DNA from 2 places in the Rhizobium sp. BR 250 genome. Region 2 is predicted to be linked to the other one. Evidence: riboswitches for the same ligand, from Rfam matches in the RefSeq annotation. Region 2 holds a riboswitch; the other holds the start of a gene.

Region 1 (5,365 bases), on a different contig from region 2:
CCCATGGTGGCGGCATCGGCGGTCAGATCCAGAAGATCGTCGGCAAGCTGGAAGGCGAGGCCGATCTTTTCGCCGAAGTGACGCAGTCGCTGCCTTTCGGATTGATCGCTGCCGGCAATGATCGCGCCGGCCTCGCAGGCGAAACGCAGCAAGGCGCCGGTTTTCATAGCCTGCAATGTAATAATGCCGTCCTCATCAGGCGCTTTCTTTTCGGCAGCAAGGTCAAGGGCCTGCCCGCCAGCCATGCCGCCAATACCGGCGGCGCGCGCGAGCGAAAGAACGAGTGCGGCCTTGCGCTCGGCCGCGAGCGGATTTTCATCCGAGGCGATGATGTCGAAAGCAAGCGTCAGCAGGCTGTCACCGGCGAGGATGGCGGTTGCCTCATCGAATTTGCGGTGCACGGTCGGCTGACCACGGCGCAGGTCGTCGTCGTCCATGGCCGGCAGATCGTCATGGACAAGCGAATAACAATGCAGGCATTCGAGTGCCGCGCCGACATAAAGGGCGGCTTCGGCATCTCCGCCGAGAAGCGCGACACTTTCTATGACGAGAAAAGGCCGCAGGCGTTTGCCGCCGTTCAGCACGCCATGGCGCATGGCCTCGAGCAGGTTTTGCGGGCGTGTGATCTCATCCGCGCGTGCCTTGCCGGAAAGCAGTTGGCCAAGCAGCGCTTCGGTTTTTGCCGCGTTTTCGCGCAGCCTTGTTTCGAAATTCGTCATCTGAGCGTCCATGCCGCGCTCTTTGGCATGCCGCGCGAATGCAGGCAAACCTTTTCGTGATTCCTGCGCCGCAACAGTGTGACCGGACTCGCCTTGAAGGCGGCAATGGACTATGAAAGGCTTAAATTGGTGCGGGGCTTTGACGAATATTGAGCAGTACGCCTGAAAGCGACGCAGATTACGCCGTGCCGGCGGAAGACCGGAGCAGTCCGAAGGTGGATTTTCGCACGTTGGCAAAGCGCATCATCATGACCTTGCTGGCCTTGCTGATCCTGCCCTATCTGCTGATCCCGGTTTATGCGTTGCCGTTCATCCGGCCTGTTTCAACGCTGATGCTTGCCGATCTCGTGACCCTGCAGGGTTATGACAGGCGCTGGGTGCCGCTCGAGGATATTTCGCCGCGCCTCGTGCAATCCGTAATGATGTCCGAGGATGGGCAATTCTGTTTCCACGGCGGTGTGGACTGGAACCAGATGCAGTCCGTGGTCAGCAATGCACTCGACGGCGCCTCCACCCGTGGCGCAAGCACCATTCCGATGCAGACGGCGAAGAACCTGTTTTTATGGAACGGCCGCTCTTTCCTGCGCAAAGGGCTGGAATTGCCGCTGGCAATAGCGGCTGATTTCGTCTGGTCGAAAAAGCGGATGATGGAGATTTATCTCAATGTTGCCGAATGGGGGCCAGGCATTTACGGCATCGAGGCGGCGGCCCAGCATCATTTCAAGATACCTGCCGCCAAGCTCAGCTCCCGTCAGGCGGCGCTTTTGGCCGTCTCCCTGCCCAATCCCATCGACCGTGTCGCGAGCAAGCCCGGGCGCGGTCTGCAACGGCTGGCCGGCCTTATCGAGCGCCGTGCCCGTGCCTCGGGCGGCTATGTCGGCTGTGTACTGGACTGATCCCGGCCCTCTGCTTCTCAGCCCTTCGTGAAGATATAATCGGTTTCCTGACGCAGGGTTTCGCCCGGCCGTAGGATCGCATGCGGAAAATCCGGGTGATTGACGGCGTCAGGCCAAATCTGTGTTTCCAGGCAGAAACCGGCAAAGGGGCCGTAATGGCGGCCATCGAGGCCCGGAACGGGGACATCCAGCTTGAAGGCCGAATATAACTGCACGCCGGGCTCTGTCGTGTGAACCTCAAGTGCGATATCGGAGGCGGGCGAATAGGCGCGGGCGACCTTGCGCTTGGCGCGACGCTCGGGCGAGAGGCAGAAATTGTGGTCGTAGAGAACCTGTTCGCCATTCTCCTTGCGCCGCATCGGCGTTGTGTGGCGCAGGTCGAAGACGGTGCCTTCGACGGAGCGGATTTCGCCGGTCGGTATCTGCTGTTCGTTTGTCGGCAGGTAAAAGTCAGCGGCGATGCTGATCTCATGACCAAGTGCGGTATCCGCGCCATCGAGATTGAAATAGGAGTGCTGGCAGACATTGGCGATGGTTGGCTGGTCCGTCACCGTTTCATAAACCACCGAAAGCACGCCGCCATCGCGGATCGTATAGGTGGCCGTGACCGTGCAGTTGCCGGGATAACCGGCGCGGCCATCGGGATCGATGATCTGCAGGACGGCATGGCTTTCGCCATGTTCCATCAGCATCCAGTTGCGCTTGCCCATGCCATCGCTGCCGCCATGCAGATGGGTTACGCCCTTTTCGTTCAGCTCCAGCTGGTATTCATGCCCGTCGATGGCGAACCTGCCATTGCCGATGCGATTGGCGTTGCGGCCCGGCGTGGCGCCGAAATAGGAGGAATATTTGTAATCCTCAAACTTGTCGAAGCCGAGAACGAGTGGCGGCTGGTGGCCGTCAAGGCGCAGATCCTGAATGACAGCGCCCCAGGTGATAACCTTCGCCGTCAAACCGTCTTTCGAGATGGTGACGCGTTCGACCTTTTCACCGGTTGCCGTGAAACCGAAATCTTCCCGTGCCGCGCCGTCGCTCATCTCGTCATTCTCCCTGGTGTCGCGAATTGCCGGGCGGACGTTGCGTCATTTTCCGGCAATTCGCAATCCCGCAATTCAAAGCATGTCTCCCAAAAGTGTCCTGCGGTTTTGGGACAAAGACATGCTTAAAACAAAGACGAAAGCGCGTCGTATGCGTTTGGCCAAACGCGACGCGCTTTACGCGGCCAGTTTGCCTATGGCTTGGAGATCATAGGGCGTCGTCTGGTATATCTCGTTGATCCAATTTCCGAAAAACAGATGGGCATGGCTGCGCCAGCGGTTGAGCGGAGCGAGTTCCGGGTCGTTATGCGGAAAATAATCATGCGGCAGCTTGATGGGCACGCCGGAATTCACGTCGCGGAAATATTCGTCGGAAAGAGAGGTCGAATCATATTCGACATGATTGAACATGTAGAGCCGGTTGCCTGTCTTCTCATGCACCAGACACACGCCCATTTCCTCTGATTCCATCAGGATTTCGAGTTCGGGGTTTTTCTCGATATCGGCGCGGCGCACTTCCGTCCAGCGCGAGACGGGAACCTGAAAGTCATCCGAAAAGCCGTTGAGGTAAATCGATGAGGGGCAGAGATTGCGGTGGCGATAAACGCCGAAAGCCTTCTCCTTCAGCTCGTATTTCGGCACGCCGTGGAAATGGTAGATGGCGGCCATAGCGCCCCAGCAGACATTCAGGGTGGAATGGACGTTGGTCTGCGTCCATTCGAAAATCTGCTGCATCTCGTTCCAGTAGGTCACATCTTCATAGTCCAGCAGCTCGATCGGTGCGCCGGTGATGATGAAGCCGTCGAACTTGCGGTGGCGTACTTCCTCCCACGTTTCATAGAAGGAGAGGAGATGCTCTTCCGGCGTGTTCTTGGCGCGGTGACCGCCGATGCGGATGAGCGACAATTCCACCTGCAGCGGGGAGGCGCCGACGAGGCGCGCCATCTGGATTTCCGTCTTGATCTTGTTCGGCATGAGGTTGAGAAGCCCGATCTGGAGCGGGCGGATATCCTGCCGGATGGCCGCCGTTTCGGTCATGACCCGCACACCCTCATGAACGAGGGTCTCAAAGGCGGGAAGCGTATCGGGGATCTTGATTGGCATGTCGAACTCTCTTTTCCGGATCACGTAAAGAACGTTGCGAAAACAAAAAAAACCGGCAGCGAAATCGCGGCCGGTCCCAGGAAATTGCCCTTTTCCTCGACCCTTTAGCGACTTCTTTAAAGTGGCTGCAAGCCGGTCGGCAAATCACCACTGAGGCGTTTCATAGTCCCGAAGCCGGCGAAAATCAATATAGGCTGATTTCATCGGGGTTTCGGCTTTCCATTTTCGGCCGAGGTGCGGTAAGGCAGGGCATGAACAAAGAGCGCTTCACCATTCTGCTTGGCGGCGATGTCGCGGTGACCGATCGTCTGAAACAGGCGGTCGGCAATAGCCGCGTGATTGCGGCCGATGGCGGCATGCGCCATGCCGCGCCGCTTGGTCTCACACCTGAACTGTGGGTCGGAGATTTCGATTCCGCCAGCCAAGAGCTGCTCGATGCCTGGCCGGATGTGACGCGGCAACCCTATCCGGCCGCAAAGGCAGTGACGGATGGTGAGATCGCGGTCTCCGAGGCACTTTCGCGCGGCGCGCGTTCGTTGCTGCTGGTGGGCGCGCTCGGCGGCGCGCGAAGCGACCATGCGCTTCAGCACCTTCTTTATGCCGTAGCGCTTGCGGAGCGCGGTTTCGAGGTGACGCTGACCTCCGGTGAGGAAGAGGCGAAGCCGCTGCTTGCCGGTTCGCTCACCATCGATTTGCCGGCCGGATCGTTATTTTCCGTCGCCGGCTTTACCGCCCTGGAGGGGCTCGATATCGGCAATGTGCGTTATCCGCTTGATGATTTCGCGCTTGCTTTCGGTTCCTCCCGCACTATTTCCAATGTCGCGAATGGCGGCCTTGTGCATTTCTCGCTGAAAAGCGGCAAAGCCATCGTGCTCGCCCGCCCCTATGATCTGACCGGAGCCTGACGCCTTGGCACCCCCAATTCTGAAACTCGATGATATCAAGCTGACCTTCGGCGTGACCCCGCTGCTCGACGGCGCCAATCTCCAGGTGGAGCCCGGTGACCGCATCTGCCTCGTCGGACGCAATGGCTCTGGCAAATCCACGCTGATGAAGATCGCTGCCGGCCTGGTTGAAGCGCAGTCGGGCGAGGTTTTCCGGCATCCGGCCGCCACCATTCGTTACCTGGAACAGGCGCCGGATTTTGCCGGTTACGACACCATTCAGGCCTATGCGGAATCGGGGCTCGGGCCGGGCGACGATCCCTATCGCGTGACCTATCTTCTCGAGCATCTGGGTCTTACCGGACAGGAAAACCCGGAGAGCCTTTCAGGCGGCGAAGCACGCCGTGCGGCGCTTGCCCGCGTCATGGCGCCGGAACCCGATATTCTGATGCTGGACGAGCCCACCAACCATCTGGACCTTCCCACCATCGAATGGCTGGAAAGCGAGCTGCAGCAGACGCGCAGTGCGCTGGTGCTGATCTCGCACGACCGGCGCTTTCTGGAGAAGGTCTCGACCTCCACGGTGTGGCTCGATCGCGGCCAGTCGCGTCGCCTCAATCGCGGCTTTGCCCATTTCGAGGAATGGCGCGACAAGGTGCTGGAAGAGGAAGAGCTTGAACAGCACAAGCTCGGCAAGGCCATTGAGCGCGAAGAACACTGGATGC
Region 2 (5,365 bases):
CCGATTTCTCCGCGCCGGACAGCATGCGCGCTTATGCCCGTTTTGATGAGGAGCGGCTGGCGGAAGCGGTTGCGGCCGGTGCAACCTCGCCGGAGCAATTGCTGGGCAACGGTATTCTCGCCTTCACCATCGATCAGGGTATGGGCATGCAGCCCTATCAGGGCATCGTGCCGCTGGATGGCTCTTCGCTGGAAGACATTGCCGGGGTCTATTTCCGCCAGTCGGAACAGCTTCCCACCCGCGTGCGCCTTGGCGTCGCCGAGTTCTTCGACCGCGACGGTGAAGGCAAGCCGCGCCACGGCTGGCGTGCAGGTGGCTTGATCGCGCAGTTCCTGCCACAGGCCCCCGAGCGGTTGCGCATGCGCGACCTGCACGGTGGCGATGGTGACGAGGGCGGCCACGAGGTGCAGGAGGACGATGCCTGGACTGAAGCCGTAACCCTGCTGAACACGGTGGATACTGACGAACTGACCGATCCGCAGGTGCCGGTGGAACGCCTGCTCTACAGGCTTTTCCATGAAAGCGGCGTGCGCATCTATGATCCGCAGGCCATTTTCGACCGCTGCAGCTGCTCGCGGGACAAGATCAAAGGTGTGCTCTCCGGCTTCACCGCCGAGGAGATCAAGGCGAGCGAGGAAGACGGCGCCATTGCCGTAACCTGCGAGTTCTGCTCCACCACCTATCGCTATGATGTCAGCGAATTCGAGAACGCCTGAATCTTTTGAGAATGCCTGAATCGAAAGCCGCGCTCTAAGAGGCGCGGCTTTTCCTTTGGCGGGTGGATGTCGTCAGTTCAGAACGCGCATCAGGCCGGGTGAATCCAGCGAAAAGGCGGGTATGGTGACGTTGAACACCTCGCCATTTTCCGTTTCCATTTCATAATGGCCAAACATCAGGCCTGACGGCGTATCCAGCGGGCAGCCGGAAGAGTATTCATAGCTGTCGCCGGGTTTGAGCTGCGGCTGTTCGCCCACGACGCCCGGCCCGTAGACCTCGTCCACCTGTCCGTTCTGATCGGTAATATGCCAATAACGGTTCACGAGTTTCACCGGGACATCGGAATTGTTCGCGATCACGACTTTGTAGCCCCAGACGTAACGATCGTCATCCGGGTCGGATTGTTCCTCGAGATAATACGGATCGACCGTTACCTCGATATCCCTTGTCAGAGCACGATACATACGCGCCACACCTCGATATTATGCCTGCCGCCGCATCCTACACTATAGGCTCTGGCTATCGTCAAGAAAATGAATGACTTGACGGGCAGGGGGCGTCTCCTGTTGCGCTGTTTTCCACCGTTAGGGATAACGATAAAGGTAAATATTGGTTGCCTGATGCGGGCTTTTCCGGCCGCTTGGGCAAACCATGGCCCGACACGCGGTCAGGCCATGGCGATTTGCGGATTGAATTTTCAGCCGGAAACGGCCGCAAGACCCTTTGCCAGATCTTCCAGCAGATCGTCGGTATCCTCGATGCCGCAGGAAAGGCGGAGCGTGCCGCCGGAAATGCCGAGTTCGGCACGCGCCTCGTCGGAGAGGTTCTTGTGCGTCGTCGTGCCGGGATGGGTGATGAGGCTCTTGGCATCGCCGAGATTGTTGGAAATCTTCACGATCTCAAGCGCGTTCTGCAGCTTGAAGGCCGCTTCCTTGCCGCCCTTCAGTTCGAAGGCCACCAGGGTGGAGCCGCCGGACATCTGCCGGGCGATGATATCAGCCTGCGGGTGATCGGCGCGGCCGGGATAGATGACCTTGGCGACCTTGCCGTTATCGGCGAGGAAATCGGCGATCTTCGAGGCATTGGCCGTCTGCTGTTTCACGCGCAACGGCAGGGTCTCGATGCCCTTCAGAAGCGTCCAGGCGTTGAAGGGCGACATGGCCGGGCCCGTATGGCGGAAATAATCCTGCAGCTCTTCTTCGATCCACTTCTTGTCGGAAAGGATCACGCCGCCGAGGCAGCGGCCCTGGCCGTCAATGTGCTTGGTGGCCGAATAAACGACGATATGGGCGCCGAGTTCGAGCGGCTTCTGGAAGAGCGGCGTCGCGAAGACGTTGTCGACCACCACCTTGGCGCCGATCTGGTTGGCGAGCTTCGCCACACCGGCAATATCCACGACTTCGAGCGTCGGATTGGTCGGGCTTTCGAGGAAGAACAGCTTGGTGTTCGGCTGGATTGCCTTTTCCCAATTGCCGAGATCACGTCCGTCGATCAGCGTGCATTCGATGCCATATTTCGGCGCAAGTGTTTCAACCACCCAGCGGCAGGAGCCAAAAAGGGCGCGTGCAGCGACGATATGGTCGCCGGCGCGCAACTGGCACATGATGGCGGCGGTGACGGCGGCCATGCCCGACGCAAGTGCGCGGGCGTCTTCGGCGCCTTCCAGCAGGCACATGCGCTTTTCGAACATGTCATTGGTGGGGCTGGCGTAGCGGGCGTAGATGAAGCCGTCCGTTTCACCCTTGAAACGCGCTTCGGCGGCTTCGGAGTTCTCGTAAACGAAACCCTGGGTCAGATAGATCGCTTCCGACGTTTCACCATAGGGTGAGCGTAGCGTACCGCCGTGAACGAGCTGGGTTGCCGGGCGCCATTTATTGCTCATGTGATCACCTTCAAAACAAAAAAACCGGCCGCAAAAGCAGACCGGTTCCTAGCACCCGGTCTTTTTAGCCACTTGTTTAACGTGGCTGCAAGCCGACCGGCCAAATCACCACGGGATAAGCTTGCCATACTGCCGTTACCGGCTTGCGTCAATGCTTTCCTTTTGGTTTTGTCGCCGTAAAAAGGAATGATGACCATGACGAGAACCACGGGCATTTTGGCGGATGGCGCAATCCGGGCGCTGTTTGCGGGCGGCAAGCTGAAAAGCGAGGCCGATCTCGATGTCGACCAGGTGCAGCCCGCCAGCCTCGATCTCAGGCTTGGCTCGAAGGCCTATCGCGTCCGCGCAAGCTTCATGCCCGGCCCCGGAACCCGTGTCATCAACAAGCTCAATCGTCTCAGCCTGCACGAGGTCGATCTCAGCCAGGGCGCGGTGCTGGAAACCGGTTGTGTCTATATCGTTCCCCTGATGGAAAGCCTTGATCTGCCGGCGGACATGTCGGCCTCGGCCAATCCGAAAAGCTCGACCGGCCGTCTCGACATCTTCACCCGCGTGATGACCGACAATGCACAGGAATTCGACAAGATCCCGGCTGGTTATACGGGCCCGCTTTATCTGGAAATCAGCCCGCGCACTTTCCCCATCGTCGTGCGTCGCGGCTCCCGCCTGTCACAGATCCGCTTCCGCATCGGCCACGCACTTCTCAATGAAAGTGAACTGCTGAAGCTGCACGAGACAGAAACGCTGGTGGCGAGTGAAAACCCGAACGTGACGGGCGGCGGCATTGCGCTGTCGATCGACCTCAAGGGTTTCGGTGAGAACGGGCTGATCGGCTATCGCGGCAAACATCACACGGCGGTGGTGGATGTCGACAAGAAGGCCCAGCACGACGTCCTCGATTTCTGGGAGCCGCTCTTCGCCCGCGGCCGTGCGGAACTGATCCTCGATCCCGATGAGTTCTATATCCTCGTTTCACGCGAAGCCGTGCATGTGCCGCCGCTTTATGCCGCCGAAATGACCCCTTTCGATCCGCTGGTGGGCGAATTCCGCGTGCACTATGCCGGCTTCTTCGATCCCGGCTTCGGCCACGCGCAGGCCGGCGGCACAGGCAGCCGCGCCGTGCTTGAGGTCCGCAGCCACGAAGTGCCCTTCATCCTCGAACACGGCCAGATCGTCGGCCGTCTGGTTTACGAGCACATGTTTGAGAAACCGGAGGGTCTCTATGGCACTGGCCTCGGCTCCAATTATCAGGCCCAGGGGCTGAAGCTCTCCAAGCATTTTCGCGCCGAACAATGAACCCGGCGGGTGCTTGACACCCGCTCGGAACTATCCGATGTCTTAGTCCGCGCGCGGGTGTAGCTCAATGGTAGAGCAGCAGCTTCCCAAGCTGAATACGAGGGTTCGATTCCCTTCACCCGCTCCAGTGACCTTTCCAACAGGAACAATGACGTCCAATAGGCGCTGATTTTTCAGCGTTTTCACCTGGCGCGTGCAAATAGTGAAATTCAGCGTTTTTCGGACATCGAAAAACGCGAGCGAGGGAGGCCGCGCCGGAAATTTGCGGGCAACTCTCGCCACCTTCGGTCAAGTGTTTCGGCACGCTATTGCAACGGCGGGGTGGAGAAGGACCTGACGGGAGCTCCGGCGCAGGACGCGGAGAAAAGTTGTGCGATCACCGTCGAGATAAAAGCAGGACGGTAACAGCGATCAATGCACGGCACGATATGGGCATCGCCACAGATGGCGGCAGCCTGCTTTCAGGCACGGAATCGACCTGCCAGCGGATATTCGGCCTATAACCGTCTATTCCATCTATCGACTTGGTTCTTCTCTTTTTGACCCAACGTGCATGCCACCATTATCTGTGGGGCCGCTATACCTGCTTCGAGCGACCGCTCGAAGCAGGTATAGCGGATGGCCCCATTCCTTGATTGGCTAGGCGCTTAACGAGATCTCGATCCACGCGCAGTGATCTTCCAACAAGAATAACAGTCTCCACCGCGCGTCTCATGCGCGAAAATCAGACGTCCAGATAGGACAAAATGGCTGCAGCGACGCTCGGCTCATCGGTTGAAGTGGAGGGCGCGATACTCTGGGCGGGGCTGTCTGCCAGTTCGTCGCTATTCAGTGCCGCCACCTGCGTCGGCGTCATGGCGGCGATCTGGCCTGGAGTGAAGGCGGCCGCCTGGGAGGCCGTCAAGGCGGCGAGCGCACTGGTGCTCAGTCCGGAGATCGCGTTTGAACTCAAGCTGATGATCTGCTCGGCGGAAAATGCGGCGAGGTCGTCTCCGCCAAGCGCCGCTGCCTGCATTGATTTAAGGGCAGCGACCTGTGAAATTGACAGCGCGCCGATTTGCGCAGAACCCATTGCTGCCACCTGGCCGTAACCCAGCGAAGCGACCTGGCTTGTCGTCAAAGCGGCTATCTCCTCAGACGACAGGGACGCTACAACGGTGGCGGACAGGCCCCTGATCGCCGTCGAACTGATCGCGGCGAGTTCTTCGGTCGAGAATGTTTTCAGACCCTCTATCGTCAGCCCGGAAAGCGCGGACGAACTCAGTGCGGCGATCTGGCCGGTGGAGAGCGCCTGGATCTGGTCCTTGCCGAGAGCGCTGATCTGGTCACCGGTCAATCCGGCGACGCCCGCTGTACTCAAGGCTGCAACCTCGGAGGACGAAAGGGTGGCGATGAAGGTCGTAGACAATCCCTTTATCGCGCTCGGGCCGATTGCGGCGAGCTCCTCCGGCGAGAAGGTGTCCAGCATGG

What was found. A riboswitch is a leader RNA that binds a small molecule or an ion and turns the genes downstream of it on or off. The one in region 2 is predicted to bind S-adenosylmethionine.
Region 1: linked by a shared signal. The riboswitch ahead of metA (homoserine O-acetyltransferase MetA) and the one ahead of QD336_RS05450 (O-succinylhomoserine sulfhydrylase) in region 2 are both predicted to bind S-adenosylmethionine.

The regions. Positions count from the first base shown of each region.
Region 1 is NZ_JARWKW010000005.1:184,428-189,792, reverse strand. It holds gene QD336_RS10260 (polyprenyl synthetase family protein) at 1-731, opposite strand, end outside; gene mtgA (monofunctional biosynthetic peptidoglycan transglycosylase) at 869-1,615, shown strand; gene QD336_RS10250 (aldose epimerase family protein) at 1,633-2,652, opposite strand; gene metA (homoserine O-acetyltransferase MetA) at 2,830-3,756, opposite strand; SAM riboswitch at 3,841-3,917, opposite strand; gene QD336_RS10240 (thiamine diphosphokinase) at 4,008-4,661, shown strand; gene QD336_RS10235 (ABC-F family ATP-binding cassette domain-containing protein) at 4,666-5,365, shown strand, end outside.
Region 2 is NZ_JARWKW010000003.1:40,482-45,846, reverse strand. It holds gene QD336_RS05460 (Hsp33 family molecular chaperone) at 1-716, shown strand, start outside; gene apaG (Co2+/Mg2+ efflux facilitator ApaG/CorD) at 789-1,181, opposite strand; gene QD336_RS05450 (O-succinylhomoserine sulfhydrylase) at 1,415-2,599, opposite strand; SAM riboswitch at 2,643-2,721, opposite strand; gene QD336_RS05445 (2'-deoxycytidine 5'-triphosphate deaminase) at 2,795-3,895, shown strand; tRNA gene QD336_RS05440 (tRNA-Gly) at 3,949-4,022, shown strand; gene QD336_RS05435 (beta strand repeat-containing protein) at 4,620-5,365, opposite strand, start outside.